2 regions of the Cellvibrio sp. KY-YJ-3 genome follow, and region 1 is predicted to be linked to the other one. Evidence: predicted binding sites of a transcription regulator. Region 1 holds the regulator's gene; the other holds the start of a gene.
The links. The regulator PhoB, encoded in region 1, activates phosphate uptake and scavenging genes when phosphate is short. The targets are predictions, from matches to a motif close to TGTCATAAANNTGTAACA.

Region 2: the regulator PhoB is predicted to act here: its motif matches at 4,153-4,170, upstream of ppk1 (polyphosphate kinase 1).

What each region holds. Positions count from the first base shown of each region.
Region 1 is NZ_CP031727.1:1,040,663-1,048,856, reverse strand. Features, by position in the region: gene D0B88_RS04495 (dicarboxylate/amino acid:cation symporter) at 1-1,152, opposite strand, end outside; gene D0B88_RS04490 (HU family DNA-binding protein) at 1,237-1,512, opposite strand; gene D0B88_RS04485 (chorismate lyase) at 1,654-2,244, shown strand; gene ubiA (4-hydroxybenzoate octaprenyltransferase) at 2,409-3,275, shown strand; gene phoB (phosphate regulon transcriptional regulator PhoB) at 3,406-4,104, shown strand; gene phoR (phosphate regulon sensor histidine kinase PhoR) at 4,255-5,538, shown strand; gene D0B88_RS04465 (lytic polysaccharide monooxygenase) at 5,868-7,061, shown strand; gene D0B88_RS04460 (ABC transporter transmembrane domain-containing protein) at 7,175-8,194, opposite strand, start outside.
Region 2 is NZ_CP031727.1:1,182,534-1,190,727, forward strand. Features, by position in the region: gene D0B88_RS05025 (serine hydrolase) at 1-1,022, opposite strand, end outside; gene D0B88_RS05030 (di-heme-cytochrome C peroxidase) at 1,219-3,405, opposite strand; gene D0B88_RS05035 (DUF4156 domain-containing protein) at 3,693-4,010, shown strand; gene ppk1 (polyphosphate kinase 1) at 4,231-6,294, shown strand; gene D0B88_RS05045 (cellulose binding domain-containing protein) at 6,537-8,194, shown strand, end outside.

The DNA.
Region 1 (8,194 bases):
GATAATCAACGCAATGCCTTCCACCGGCAACCCCACCGATTGCAATACCATCGCCAGAGTCACCAGACCAACACCGGGCACACCGGCGGTGCCGACCGAGGCAAGAGTGGCGGTGAGTATCACCATTAGATAACCCATCAGACCAATATCGATGTTGTAGGCCTGGGCGATAAATACAGTGGCCACGCCCTGCATGATGGCGGTGCCATCCATGTTAATAGTGGCGCCCAGAGGTACCGAAAAGCTGGCCACTTTGTTGTCCACCCCCAAATCGTGCTCCACCGTGCGCATGGTCACCGGGAGGGTGGCATTGCTGGAGGCAGTACTGAAACCAAATACCATCACCTTCCACATTTTGCGCAGGAAAATCAGCGGGCCTAAGCCGCTCAGGGTTTTCAGCAGCAGGCCGTAGACGCCCAAACCGTGCAGCAGCAATACAAATAACACCGTAAAAAAATACTTGGCGAGATCGAGAATGGCACCAAAACCCAGCGAGGCAAACAGTTTGACCAATAGGCAAAACACACCATAGGGTGCCAACTGCATCAACAACATCACCATCTTTAACACCACCTCATTGAGGTTCTCAAAGAAGGTGCTCATGTTGCTGCCAATAGTCCCGCCGGTGCGCGCTATGGCCACACCAAACAGAATCGAAAACACAATGACTTGCAGCATATTGCCTTCAGCCATGGCTTGAATCGGGTTGCTGGGGAAAATACTGACAAAGGTCTCTTTAATCGAGGGGGCTTCAGGTGCCGCGTAGTTGCTGGCCAAAGCCATATCCACATCACCACCGGGCTGGACTATTACCGCCACGCCCATCGCCAATGCAATCGCGAGCGCAGTAGTCAACAAATAGAGCGCCATGGTTTTGGTCGCCAGTGCACCCATACGGCTGTGCCCGCCCAGCGAAGCCGCACCGCAGACCAGCGAGACAAATACCAGCGGAACAACCAATAACTTGAGCGAGGCAACAAATACCTGGCCAATCGCATCCAACAGGCCATTGATTACAACCGTCTGCAACCATTGCCCCAGTTGCGTTGCTGGAACCTTATTCGCTTCATCTACCCCTAAAATCAGGTTAAACACTACCCCAACTACAATGCCCAACAGCATGCCGAGCAGAATCTTGTTAGTCAGTGACATAGGAAAACCTCTTGGAATTATTGGGTATCGAGGGTAGATGACTGCGGCAGCGAACCGCCGCAGAGGGGATGAACAGGGAAAAAATTATTCGTTAACGGCGTCTTTCAACGCTTTGCCCGCTTTAAAGGTGACGGTTTTGCTGGCGGCGATTTGGATAGTGGCACCCGTCTGCGGATTGCGGCCTTCACGCGCGGCGCGCTCGCTCACATTAAAACTGCCAAAACCCAGCAGCGCTACCGACTCACCGCGCGCCAAGGCATTGGTGATCTGCTCAATAAACGCCGAGACCACCAAATCCGCTTTATTTACGCCCAGGTCAGTCGTATTGGCCAGGGCAACAACTATATCGGTCTTATGCATAATGCTTCTCCTTTAGGGTATCAAGCCGCGAGTTTACCTGCTTGCAGGCGGTTGCGGCAGGCTTGACGGCGCTTTTTCACCACCGCGCTCTGAATCAAGCTGATAAACTGCGCCCGCTCACAGCAGGCAGAGGAGATAGTTTTGCCCAGTGCGATAGCTTCCACCCACCGCAGTTTCCGCTGGCGCCCACGCCGACAGCTGCCGCCCCAAAGCCGTCCTCCGCGCGCCTTATGCGCTTGGCTGGATGATAGCGGCTCACTCACCGCCCGTTTGATTGCGCTCAGCCAAGGCCAGTTTCACTTGGAGGTTCTGCGTCAATATCTCGCCCTCCCCAGCCGTGAAGAACAACAAGCACTCGCCATGGCGCGGCCCGCGCGCGCATTAATCCGCGAGGTAATTCTGTGTGGTCGCAACCAGCCATGGGTATTTGCGCGCAGTGTACTGCCGCTGTCCAGCCTTAGCGGTAAATTGCGCCACCTGCGCAAACAGCACAATCGTCCACTCGGCGCCTTTTTGTTTAGTCAGCCGCACTTGCGGCGCAGCCCCATTGCAGTAGCCGCCTTTAGCGCCGATGATGGCTATGTGCACGCCAGTATCGCCCGCCAGAACTCACTCTGGGGACGTCGCTCGGTGTTTGCATTGGATGGGAAACCGCTGCTGGTGAGTGAGGTGTTTTTACCCGCGCTCTGCGCTCAGTTGTTGCAGGATAAACCATCGATCAATAATCAATAACATTTGAATATCGGCTTATGACAACCCCTAAAACGCCCCGCCGCTCCGCTAAACCTGCCACTGCAAAAGCAGCTGGCACCAAAGCCGCCAGCCCAAAAACAGCAACTACAGATACGCCAAAACCGCGTACAACAGCGGCTAAAAAGGCCGGGACTAGCGGGTTTATGGGCAAACTCAAGCAAAAACTGCCGCTCTACTGGCGCTTGATGCGCATGGATCGCCCCATAGGCACATTGCTGCTGCTCTGGCCCACCCTCTGGAGCCTGTGGCTGGCAGCCAAAGGCATACCCAGCGTGAAAAATCTGGTGATTTTTACTCTGGGTGTGATTGTGATGCGCGCGGCTGGCTGCGTAATCAATGACTTTGCCGACCGCAAAATCGACGGCAGCGTCGCGCGCACCAAAGATCGCCCGCTCGCCACCGGCGCAGTTTCCAGCCGCGAGGCGATTTTTTTATTCATTGGCCTATGCGTGATCGCCTTTGCATTAGTGCTGATGACCAACCCGCTTACCATCAAACTCTCCCTCGGCGGTCTGTTGCTCGCCTTCTGCTACCCTTTTATGAAACGTCACACCCACTTGCCGCAGGTAGTATTGGGTGCCGCGTTTGCCTGGGGAATACCCATGGCCTATGCGGCCGAGGCCGGTTCGCTACACGAAAACATTTGGCTGATTTACCTCGCCGTGGTGCTCTGGACGGTAGCTTATGACACCTTTTATGCCATGGTGGATCGCGAGGACGACCTTAAAATCGGCGTGAAATCCACCGCCATCTTGTTTGGGGAACAGGATCGGTTGATGACCGGCATCCTGCAAATCCTGGCGCTCTATGCGCTGATTCTGGTGGGCAATCGCTTTGAGCTGGGGCTGTTCTATTATCTGGGCTTGACGGTGGCGGGTGGTTTGTTTGCCTATCAACAATGGCTGATTCGCTTTCGCGCGCGCGAAGCCTGCTTCAAAGCCTTTTTAAATAACAACTGGGTGGGTGTGGCGGTATTTGCCGGTTTAGCTATGGATTATTACTGGCGCTAAGCCCACGCGACTGCACGCAGCTACAATTTTCTGACTTGTCATAAATATGTAACACTGAGCTTATTAAATAAGCTGCAACAATAGCTTCATGAAACGTGAAGCCTACCGTAGTTTTATTAGGCAGAAGATTATGACTGGTCGCAAAATTCTTATCGTCGACGATGAATCCGCCATTCGCGATATGTTGCGTGTGGCACTGGAGATGGCCGAGTACCAAGTGCTGGAAGCCAGTAACGCGCAGGACGCTCACGGCCTGATTATCGACGAAAAACCCGACCTGATCCTGTTGGATTGGATGATGCCCGGCACCAGCGGTATTGAACTCGCGCGCCGCCTGAAGCGCGACGAAGTTACCGCTAATACTCCCATCATCATGCTCACCGCCAAAGGTGAAGAGGACAACAAAATTCAGGGGCTGGAAGTTGGCGCCGACGATTACATCACCAAACCTTTTTCACCGCGTGAATTGGTCGCCCGCTTGAAAGCGGTATTGCGTCGTGCCGACCCACAGATTTCCGCCGCCCCCATCACCGTACAGGGTCTGTGTTTGGACCCCGCCAGCCACCGCGTCACCATCCACGATCAGTCAGTCGATATGGGCCCCACTGAATATCGCCTGCTGGAGTTTTTTCTCACCCACCAGGAAAGAGCCTATACTCGCAGCCAATTGCTGGATCATGTCTGGGGCGGCAATGTGTATGTGGAGGAGCGCACGGTCGATGTGCATATCCGCCGCCTGCGCAAAGCCCTGACCATCGACGGTCACGAAGACCTGATCCAAACCGTACGCGGTACCGGCTATCGTTTTTCTACCCGAATCGAAGCCTGATTACCCTGAATTCGCACAAAGGGGCGGACAGTCCTGCAAGACACGCCGTAAATCCATCCCTGGAGGCTCATCGTCGGGATCCCTCCCTCCGATGGTCTTGCAGGACTGTCCGCCCCTTTGCGCTCGCTTTTGTGCCACGAGGTTTAGGTCTTGTTAAAAGGTTTCAGCGCTGAACTCCAGCGCATTCTGATTATTCTCGCCACCTGCAGCCTGATTGGTTTTTTCAGCGACAACTACGCGCTGTGGATGCTACTCGGCTGTGGCATTTACATTGTGTGGATGCTCTGGCAAATGCGCCGCTTGAACCAGTGGCTACTCAAACGCGAGAGCGAACACCCGCCGGAGGCCAGTGGTATCTGGGGGCAGGTGTTCGACAACATCTACCAACTGCAGCGCGATCAACGCATTGAAAAAGACAACCTGCAAGCGGTGATCAAACGCATCCAGGAAATCAGCTCAGCACTCAAAGACGGGCTGGTCATTCTGGACGCGCGCGGCCATCTGGATTTCTGGAACCCCGCCGCCCATCGCATGCTTGGGTTGAATACCAAAGACCAGGGGCAATCGGTCATCAATTTTGTGCGTCACCCCAAATTTGTCGCCTATTTTGAAGAGGGCAATTACGGCGAGCCGCTGGAAATTCCCTCGCCGCGTTTTCCCTCCAAACACCTGCAATTCCAAATCACCCCGTTTGGCAAAATGGAGCGATTGATTGTGGTGCGTGATGTGACCCAACTGCACAACTTGGAAAAAATGCGTCAGGATTTTATCGCCAACGTCTCCCATGAATTGCGCACACCGCTCACGGTGATAAACGGCTATGTGGAAACCCTCGCCGATAACAACACCACCCCGAGCTGGAATAAACCACTGCAGCAAATGTTGCAGCAAGCCAAGCGTATGTCGCTGCTGATTAACGATTTACTGGTGCTTTCCAAACTCGAAACCACTGAGGCGGGTCACAATTACAAGCCCATTAATATTGAGCAGCTGCTCACTATTGTGAAAAGCGAAGCGGAAGTATTAAGCAAGGATAAAAACCAACAGCTCACGCTGGTGTGCAACAACACCACGCGCCCGCTATTGTTGCAGGGCAACGAAAAAGAATTGCACAGCGCCTTTTCCAATCTGGTAATTAACGCCATTAAATACACCCAGCCCGAAGGGCGCATCAACATGCTGTTATGGCAGGACGAGAAACATTTTTATGTTTCGGTAAGCGATAACGGCCCTGGCATTGATGCCCAACATATTCCGCGCCTGACCGAGCGTTTTTATCGTGTGGATGCCAGCCGCAACAGCGGCACCGGCGGCACCGGGTTGGGTTTGGCGATTGTGAAACACGTGCTGATGCGCCATTACGCCGAATTAAAAATTACCAGTGAACTAGGCAAGGGCAGTATGTTTATTTGTGTCTTTGCACTGCCGCAATAGTTACACCGACATTCGCACATCAGGCTTATTTACTACCGGAGTCTCATCCTTTTGAGGGTGAGACCAGCATCACAATTTTTTCACACCCTGTAATTCAAAGGCTTTTTTGGCGAAATTAATCCGAATTATTGCCAAAACTCGAACGCGCTACGCAAACTCCTACCGCTCAACCCGAAAGTCGGACTCGCCAAATACAACGTTGTCATTTTAGACTCATTGCTGCTGCAAAATATCCGCACCCCGGTTGTTGGATATAAATGCACTGAACATTACCGCGCCGCTCAAGTGGCACCGGTTATACCTTTTTTACTTCCAGCAGGAGATCCAGAGTGAACAAGATCAATAAATGGCACTCACGCCTCAACCTGAAAAGTTGTGGCGTATCAGCCTTAATCATCAGCCTCAGTTCTTTGTTTGCCGTTACCGAAGCCAGCGCCCACGGCTACGTGTCATCACCCAAAAGTCGGGTGATTCAATGTAAGGAAAACGGTATTGAAAACCCCAGTCACCCCGCGTGTATCGCAGCCAAAGCAGCAGGTAACGGCGGCTTGTACACCCCGCAAGAAGTGGCGGTGGGCGGTGTGCGCGACAACCATGAGTTCTTTATTCCCGATGGCCGCCTGTGTAGCGCCAACCGCGCCAACCTGTTTGGCATGGACCTCGCCCGCACCGACTGGCCAGCCACCAGCGTGACTGCTGGTCCACTGAACTTTGTGTGGACTAATACCGCGGCGCACAAAACCACCTATTTCCGCTACTACATCACCCGTGAAGGTTACGATCACAGCCAGCCGTTGCGTTGGAGCGATCTGGAATTGATTCACGATTCAGGCCCGGAAGATCAACAAGCCGTATCTACCCATCGGGTACAACTGCCACCGCGTACCGGTCGTCACATTGTGTACAGCATTTGGCAACGCGACTGGCTGCGCGATGCGGCGGAAGGCTTTTATCAATGTATCGATATCGACTACGGCAACGGTTCTAACCCACCGGCCAGCAGCAGCGCTTCGTCGGTTTATAACTCATCGGTAGCGTCATTGAGCTCTAGCTCCATCGCCTCCAGCATCTCCAACAATACCTGTGAAGGTTTGGGCATTTGGAACCCGAGCATTGCTTATACCGCACCGACCCAAGTGCAACACAATGGCAAACGGTACCAGGCCAACTACTGGACGCAAAATAACAATCCTGCAAGCAACAGCGGCCAATACAGCTATTGGTTAGATCTGGGTGCCTGTGTAGGTGGTGTAGCTTCATCCTCGGTGGCATCGAGCATCCTTGCCAGCTCGTCGTCCAGCGTGAGCAGTGCGGTAGCGTCTTCATCTTCGGCCGCTACCGGCAACTGTAGCTCACCCGCCTATGTCAACGGCGCGACCTATGCTGCAGGAGCCTTGGTACAAAACGGTGGTAGCGAGTACAGCTGCACCGTGGCTGGCTGGTGCACCGTGGGAGGCCCCTACGCACCGGGTACTGGCTGGGCCTGGACCAACGCCTGGTCACTGGTGCGCAGCTGCCAATAATGGCGCAATCTTGAGTGCCGGATCTGCCCTGCAAGTCGGTTCCGGCACCATCAAATAAAAACGGCCACTGCCTGCGCAGTGGCCGTTTTTTATGCCTGTCTGATTCGTGTAATTCAGCTATTGCCAGAGGGTTCACGCTCAAATTGCAAACGGGCCAATTGCTGGTACAACTCACTCATGTCCATCAATTCCGTATGAGTCCCTGTCGCCACAATCCGGCCCTGTTGCAACACCACAATGCGATCCGCATTCACCACCGTGGAAAGGCGATGGGCAATCATAATGGTGGTGCGGTTTTGCATCAGTCGCTCCAGCGCCTGTTGCACTGCCTGTTCGCTATTGGAATCCAATGCGCTGGTAGCTTCGTCCAGCAATAAGATCGGGCGATCCGCAAGAATCGCTCGGGCGATAGCAATACGCTGTTTTTGCCCGCCGGATAAGCGTGCACCGCGCTCGCCCAAATCGGTATCCAGCCCCTCGGGTAACTGCTGAATAAACTCCATGGCGAATGCCGCCTCGCAGGCCGCGATAACCTGCTCATCGCTCGCCTCGGGCCGCGCATAGCGCACATTGTCACGCACGCTAGTGGCAAATATCACCGGATCCTGCGGCACCAGAGCGATGCGCGCGCGCACTGCCTGTAGGTCAGCGTCTTTCAGGTCGACGCCATCGAGTAATACACTGCCGCCCAGCGGATCATAAAAACGCTGCAACAACTGAAAAACCGTGGTTTTACCCGCGCCCGAAGGGCCAACCAAGGCGACTTTTTCACCGGGATTTACGCGTAAATCAAACCCCGCAAAGACCTGTGTATCCGGCCGCGACGGATAGGCAAAATGAACCGCGCGCAGCTCCACCAAACCGGCGGCAGGCTCGGGTAACGGCAAAGGGGCGGCGCGCAGTGGCAAGCTGGAAGGTGTCGCCAACAGCTCCACCAAGCGCTCGGTCGCACCCGCCGCGCGCTGTAACTCCCCAATCACTTCCGAAATAGTACCCATCGCACTGGCGACCAACACGGCGTAAAAGATAAACGCCGACAGTTCGCCCGCGCTAATTCGGCCTGCCAGTACATCGTGGCCGCCCACCCAAAGGATCAATGCGACGGCACTAAACACCAGGGTGATAACTGCAGC
Region 2 (8,194 bases), 140 kb from region 1:
AATATTTTTTTGCCGACGTAGGACTCAAAACTCATGCCCGATTTCTGTTTGATCATATCCCCCGCGAGGCTGTAGGTGACATTCTGGTAGGCGTAACACTTGCCGGGCGGGCAAACGAAGTTCACATAACGCAGGCGGTTCACCACATCGGCATAGTTCATGTTTTGGTCGATATAGTGGCTGTAAGTGTGGCGCGGCAACCCCGATGATTGGCTGAGCGCATGGCGCAGGGTCAGCTGCTTGCCGTATTTGGCATTTTTAAAGCTGACTTTAGGCAGTACCGAGGTAATGGTGGTATCCCAGCTGATACCACCTTCATGCACCAGCACGCTGGCGGCGGTAGCGGCTACGGGTTTGGAGAGCGAGGCCAGGCGGAATACCGTATCGGGGGTGACTTTCTCGCGGGTGCCCGCGCGGCGCACACCGTAGCCCTGCAGGGATTTAATCTGCCCGCCCGAGACGACCACAATCGCCACGCCCGGTACAAAGGGCGCAATTTTCTTCGCCACATAATCCTCAAACTCTGCCACAAATGCCTCGGGGTGGCCGCTTGGGTAGCGCGGCGCTTTGATCGGCGCGGTAGTCACCAGCGGAATGTTCGCGGCAGGTTCGGGCGCCGGTTTTGGCGGTGCGGTTTTGGCAACGGCCGGTGTGGTACTGGCGGGCTTGGCGGCTGCCGATGAAGCCGGAGGTTTGGTGGCAAGGGGAGCCGCGGGGCGACTGGAGGACTGCGCTTGGGAGGCGGCAACCTGGGCTCTGGGAAGGGTGAGCGGAATGGGAACCGGTTCTGGCGCGGCAACACTGGAGGCTGCCGCCGATGAGGCTATTGGGGCGGGCGCCGTCTGGGTGAATTGGGTGGTTTGCAAGCCGTGGGCGGATGGCTCTGCCGCCGTGGCTACAGCGCTGGCGCTGGCACTACTGTGCTGCTGGAAGGGCAGCGCTATGGGCACAGTCACCCGCTTGGTGCTGGCCAGGGTGGTCGCGGACGCGAGCGCCAGCAGCAGCGCAACCAGGGGTGGCATGCTCGGCAGGCGGAGATTTTTACAGCGCTTACTGATGGTTAACAACATATGCCGTCGGGCAACTCAAATTAGGGTAATCCACATACAACAACGCCACCCTGCTCACGCCCGCCGCAAGTGCCGGGCGTGAAGAGAGTGGCGTTATCGTTCCTTTGACCAGTGCAGTAGCAACAAAGTTTTGGCTAGCGCACCTTAACTACAAGGTTTTTATGTATTCGACTAAATCCCAGCGCTGGTTTTCCGTCAGCGGTTCCTGCTGCTGACCTTTAACCGGCGGTGAGTGGATGGTGCCGTATTCGTGACCTGAATTAAAGTCGCCGCGCTTGTCGGCCTTGAATTCAAAGCCGGGGTATCCCTCGCTGCGCAGGCCGATTTTGATCGGGTCAAACTCGCGGCTGCCCACCATAAACTGATTGGGGCGGTATTCTCCGTCCTCCGGATCACCCGGACGCTTCACTGGCAACAGCAGGTCGTAAATACTGGGCACCGAGCCATTGTGCAGGTAGGGCGCCGTCGCCCAAATGCCATTCAAGGCTCGCGCTTTGTAGGATAGCAGCGATTGATAGGGTGCCGCGGTAGTATCCGCCAGATAGTTGCCGGATTTTACACTGGCTTTGATTTCATTATCAAAAAAGGATTTGGCCATTAAATAGAGCCAGTCCAGGGTGCGGCGCGGCAGCCACTTATCCGGGTCGGGTTCGGTGGCCACTTCACCCATGGTGGCGGCAGTCAGAATCTGCACCACTGGCGCGCGGTCTTTAAGTACCAGTGAACCCACACTCTCACTTTGATAGGTGTTTTTAAAGTTACCGGAATAGCCCGTGTAATTAACGCTGTTTTCGGCCATGGCCCGGTCAGTGCCCACCACATCGATATTGGACATGTCGGCCACCAGGATGCGATCCCGGTCGGTGCGATCCGCCACTTCATGGCAGGACTCACAATACTCGGCATAGAGTTTACGCCCGCGGCGGACCTTGGCGTAGTCGATGCGCCACTCGGGCAGTGCGCCAAATACCGCATTGGCCTTTTGCTGCTCCGGGTTTTTGGTGTGGGTTTCAATCGTCGGCCAGACCGGTGAGGTCAGGCTTTTAAGGTGCGATTCCAGACGCGACAGGTTCACCATATCAATCGAGGAGGAAAAGTCGATTTGGTAACTTTTGCTGCGCTGACCGGTGAGCAGGGACGACAAGGTCCAGCCGCGCTTGTGGGCGGTCCAGTCCAAAATGCCGAACACACCAATCACTTCCCCGGTATTGCGCCCAAGCGGCCCCATGCCCGCATTGCTCGCCAAGCCATTCCACTGCACATAGTCAGACTGGGCGATGTCCCATAAAAAGGGGTAGCTGACGGGGGCGTTAGGTTCGTTGAAGATCAGGGCCTTGATGCGCTCCATATCTACCATGCCGAGGCCGGGGTAGCCGTCATCGGTAGACATCAAGCGCTCGATAATTTTGGCAAACTGTAGGTCGCCAATAATGGTCTCGCTGATCTTGTACAGCACCTTGTCCACCTGTGCGGCGGTCATGAGGTTGGTATCGCCATCGGCTTTGGTGGCGCCGATGAGTACATCGCGCAACTGTTTGCGGCTGATCACATGCTCCAGCACCCGGTTGTAGATGCGCCCAAAGGCATCGAGGCGCGCATAACCGTAGTCGACACTGGAGTGGTTAATAGTGTTGTAGAGGTTAATTTTGCGGGTCCAGCGTTTGAGGTCGCTCTGCACATCCTCCGCGCGGCTGTAGCTGTTATTCAGCGTCAACACCTGCTGTACAAAGCGCTGGTTTTTTTCCGCGTCGGTGAGCGCGCGGGTCATGCTTTTTTCCAGCTCGGTGAGAAAACCCACCATATCAGCCAGCGCCGGGCCACCGTCGATCCGGATGGCCGTACCTTTGTAGTTAACCTGACCCGTGTGGCAGGCGGCGCAGGTAAACCCGACGTAATCCTTGCCTTTATAGCTCTCTTTGACAAAGCCGACCGGCAGGCCGTCGGGGTTGAAGAAAGTGGGTTTTTGCGGCAGGTAGCGGTATTTGTCGATCAGGCTATTGGCGCGAAACGGCTCGTTGAATTCGGCCTGTTCCAGGGCGATAAAAAAGTCGTAGGGAATCAGTGCCGAGCCCTGGGTGGTGTTGTAGTACCAGAGGCTGTCGTTGGCGCTCCAACCCTGATCCAGGTAGATGGGGGTGGAATAGTTCTCGCCAAACGTGCCGTTCTCTACCGCCAGCGCACCGCGCACCGGGTCGTCGTCCCATTTTTGGTAGAGTTTGCCAATGGCAAGAGTGATTGACATAAAAATACCCAGCACTGCCAACAGCTTGATTAGCCGCCACAGATTTTGCCGGTTGAACAGGTGATGACGGGCACCTTGCGGTGATGAACCCATGGGTAAACTCCTCTTTAGGGATTGTCCTATCGCTGAATCTGATTATTGGTCGTGCAACACGGGGGTGACGCATATTAGTCACAGCGCGGCAGCGGGGCCGGATGCGCTAGCGCTAAAGATACTACTGCCGATAGCGATTGCCCAAATTTATTATCTTTGATGCCACAGGCTTGCGCGCGGCAAGGCTTGCAACCCTGACGCGCTGGCATTAGTGTAGCCGCGAGTTTTTGGTCGTTGGCTAGTATCTGACCAGCGACTACCCCACCATCACTTGCGAGGATCTGCTTATGAAAAAAATGTCTCTGTTGGCTGTAGCCCTGGTATCACTCACCAGCGCCTGTACTTGGGTGAAAGTGAATGAACAAGGCAGCAATGTGGCGGTTGCCAACGCCGCTAACGTACGCAGCTGTGAAAAAGTCCGCACCGTGAATGTAAAAGTGAAAGATAACTTTGTTGGCTCTATGAAGCGCGACCCTAACAAAGTGGCCACTGAATTGACCAACATGGCACGCAATGAAGCCAGTTCATTTGGTGGTGATACCATTGTTCCGGCCAGTCTGGTGAACAATGGCCGCCAGAGTTTTGATGTATACAAGTGCAACTGATTCGTCGCTGATTCCCACCAGTGGATCAGTCACCAAGGCCTGCAAGTGCAGGCCTTGTTTTTCCTTCCCGCCGCTATTTTTCATTCTCACCTAACGGCCCCGCCGCAGCGATTCTTTGCTAGTGTTACAACAGGAACACTACTGTCTTATTTCTGTCACACAATTGCCATAATCTGGCGCAACTTATTGGCTTCACATGAATCGTGTTACGAGGTACAAGGTGGATAACGCCTATTTCAACCGCGAGCTGAGCTTGCTCGAATTCAACAAACGTGTTTTGCATCAAGCCTATAACCGCAGTTTGCCACTGCTGGAGCGGCTGCGATTCCTGTGTATTTTTTCCACCAATCTCGACGAATTTTTTGAAGTGCGCGTGGGTGGCCTGGTAGAGATTCTGGAGCGCAATGCGCCCCCAACCCAAGGGCCGGACGGCCTGACCCAAACCCAGACGCTGAATGAAATTTCTGTGCGCGCCCATCAATTGGTGGATGAGCAGTACCGCATTCTGAATGAAGAAGTGGTGCCGGCGATGCGCGAAAACGGCATCTCTGTGCTGCGCCGCGACGAGTGGACACCTGAACAAATTGTGCATTTAAAGCAGGTGTTTCTATCCGAAGTGCTACCGGTACTCAGCCCCATCGGCCTGGATCCGGCGCACCCCTTTCCGCGCATCCTCAATAAAAGTTTGAATTTTATTGTGCGCCTCGACGGCAAAGACGCGTTTGGGCGCAACTCCGGCCGCGCCATAGTGCAGGTGCCGCGCTCGCTGCCACACATTGTCGAATTGCCCAAAGAATTAGTCACCCAAGGGCGCGCATTTGTTTTTGTCTCCTCCATTATTCATTTTTTTATGGGCGAGATTTTTGTGGGCATGACGGTGATGGAAAGTTACCAGTTCCGCCTCACCCGCAACTCGGACATTTTTCTCGATGAAGAGGAGACCGATGACTTGTTGCGCGCGGTGCAAGGTGAACTTGCCTATCGCCAATATGGCGACGAAGTGCGCCTGGAAATTACCGACACCTGCCCCGGCGAGCTGGAGCAGTTTTTATTGCAGCGCTGCGAAATTAAAGAGCGCGATTTGTATCGCATAAATGGCCCGGTGAATCTCAATCGCTTTGCCGATTTATTTGAATTGATCAAAACCCCGCAACATTATTTCAAACCTTTTGTGCAGGCCATGCCCAAACTGCCCAAGCGCAACAATTCGTATTTTGAAGTGTTGCAGAAGCAGGATATGTTGCTGCATCACCCCTTTGATTCGTTTCAGTGTGTGGTGGATTTTTTACGCGAAGCCGCTGCCGACCCCCAAGTGCTGGCGATTAAACAAACGCTTTACCGCACTGGCTCCAACTCACCGATTGTGGATGCCTTGGTTGCCGCTGCCAAAGCGGGCAAAGAGGTGACCGCGATTGTGGAATTGCGCGCGCGTTTTGATGAAGAACAAAACGTGGCACTTGCCGAGCGTTTACAGCGTTTTGGTATTCACGTGATTTACGGTGTGGTCGGTTTTAAAACCCACGCCAAAATGATTTTGGTCGCGCGCCGCGAACAGACCAAACTGCGTTATTACGTGCATTTGGGCACCGGCAACTATCACCCGCGCACCAGTAAAATTTATACCGACTATGGTTTGCTCACCTCGGATAAAGATTTGGGCGAAGATGTCTACCGCGTATTTTTGCAATTATCCAGCATGGGCAAAGCGTCCAAAATGGAATCGCTGTTGTATGCGCCATTTACTCTGCACAAAGGTATGGTGCGGCGGATTCGCACCGAAAAAGAAAATGCCGAGCAGGGCAAACCCGCCCATATCATCGCCAAAATGAATTCACTTTATGATGAAGAATTGGTGAACGAATTGTATGCGGCCTCGCAGGCCGGCGTGAAAATTGATTTGATTGTGCGCGGTGTATGTCAATTGCGCCCCGGCGTAAAAGGGCAATCGGAAAATATCCAGGTGCGCTCGATTATCGGCCGGTTTTTGGAACACCATCGCGTGTTTTATTTTGAAAATAACGGCAACCCGGAACTCTACTGCTCCAGTGCCGACTGGATGGTGCGCAACATGTTTCATCGCGTGGAAACCTGCTTCCCGATCAAACACAAAAAAATCCGCGACCGTATTTTGGAAGACCTGGATTTATACCTGCGCGACAATACCCACGCCTGGATTCTGCAAGAGGACGGCAGCTACCTGCCCACGCAACCCAAACAGGGTGAAGAGACAATTGATGCCCAGGCGATCCTGCTGGAGCGCTGGTCGGCGCACGTCGCGAGTTGATTTAACTTTATCCTCCGCATTACCCGCTGATTGGCTGATTCCAAAGCCAGTCAGTGGTAATTTTTATTTGTAAAAATCACTTCAATACACAAAATCCTGTGCATGCCCAGTTCACATTTTGCACAATTTGTGGCGCTGAAAATCGGTTTGGCGTACAACAGCGCTTCGCTATAAATCAGATTTATATAACCTCGACAAGCCCTTGCGGCACTCCTAATAATCAATAAGTCGAGATTACAGTCATGGAACAATCACAGATCGCCCCGTCGCAGCCCATCCATTTACCCACTATTGATCCACCGCCGCCTTCGCGCCGATTGCCTAAAATGCTGCGGAATTGTGTATGTGCCGGCCTTATCGGGCTTGCGGCGGCGCCCGTTTTTGCGGCGCGCCAAGCGGAATATCTGGATCGCGGTGTCGTTGCCCTGCCCGCAGGCAATGGCGTGTTTATCAGTTGGCGCATGCTCGGCGATGACCCGGCGGCGGTTGGTTTTAATGTCTATCGCAACGGCAGCAAAATCACCGCCACGCCCATTACCAACAGTACCAATTACCTTGATAGCAGTGGCACCACCAGCGCGGCCTACACCATTCGCCCGGTAATAAACGGCGTCGAATATGCAGCTAACGCGGCCAAAGCGACCTGGTCAAACCCCTATCTTGCAGTGAATTTGAATCGCCCGAACGGTGGCACCACGCCCAGCGGCGAGGCTTATACCTATTCCCCCAATGACTTGAGTGTGGGCGATCTGGACGGCGACGGGCAGTATGAAATTGTTGTGAAATGGGACCCCTCCAACGCCAAGGACAACTCCCAAAGCGGCTACACCGGCAATGTGTTTATCGATGCCTACGAGATGAACGGTACCCAGTTGTGGCGTATTGATTTGGGCCGGAACATTCGCGCCGGCGCCCACTACACGCAATTTATGGTGTACGACCTGGATGGCGACGGCAAAGCCGAAGTGGCGCTGAAAACCGCCCCCGGCACCCGCGACGCTGCAGGCACAGTGCTTGGCGCCAGCAATGCCAACACCGATTACCGCAATAGTAGTGGTTATATTCTCAGCGGCCCTGAATATCTCACCGTATTTAACGGCCAGACCGGTGTCGCCATGGCAACGACGGATTATTTGCCCGCGCGCGGCACGGTCAGCAGTTGGGGCGATAATTACGGCAACCGGGTGGATCGGTTCCTCGCTGGCGTCGGCTACCTGGATGGCACCCGCCCCAGCCTGATCATGGCGCGCGGTTATTACACCCGCGCGGTACTCGTCGCCTGGGACTGGCGCAACGGCCAACTCACCCGCCGCTGGACATTTGACAGCAATAGCAGCGGCAATGGCGCCGCTGCGGGCCAAGGCGCCCACAGCCTCACTGTGGGCGATGTGGATCAGGACGGCAGGGATGAAATCGTCTATGGCGCCGCCACTATTAACGACAACGGCACCCTGCTCTATTCCACCGGCCTCGGCCATGGCGATGCGCTGCACTTGAGCGATTTCCTGCCCAGTCGCCCTGGCTTGGAGGTGTTTATGGTGCATGAATCGCCCAGTAGCTACGGCAACCACGGCGTGGAAATGCACGACGCCAAAACCGGCCAGATCATCTGGAGTTTTCAGGGCGGTGGCGATATCGGGCGCGGCGTGATTATGGATATAGACCCACGCACCCCGGGTGCCGAGAGCTGGGCCAGCGCCGGTGGTATCAATTCGGCGACCGGCAGCCAAATCACCACCAGCAAACCGGCCTCGATCAATTTTGCCGCCTGGTGGGATGGCGACCTGCTGCGCGAACAACTCAATAACACCATGATCGACAAGTGGAATTACAGCAATAACAGCAGCTCGCGCCTGCTCACCGCCTACAACTATGGCGCCGCTTCCAACAACAGCACCAA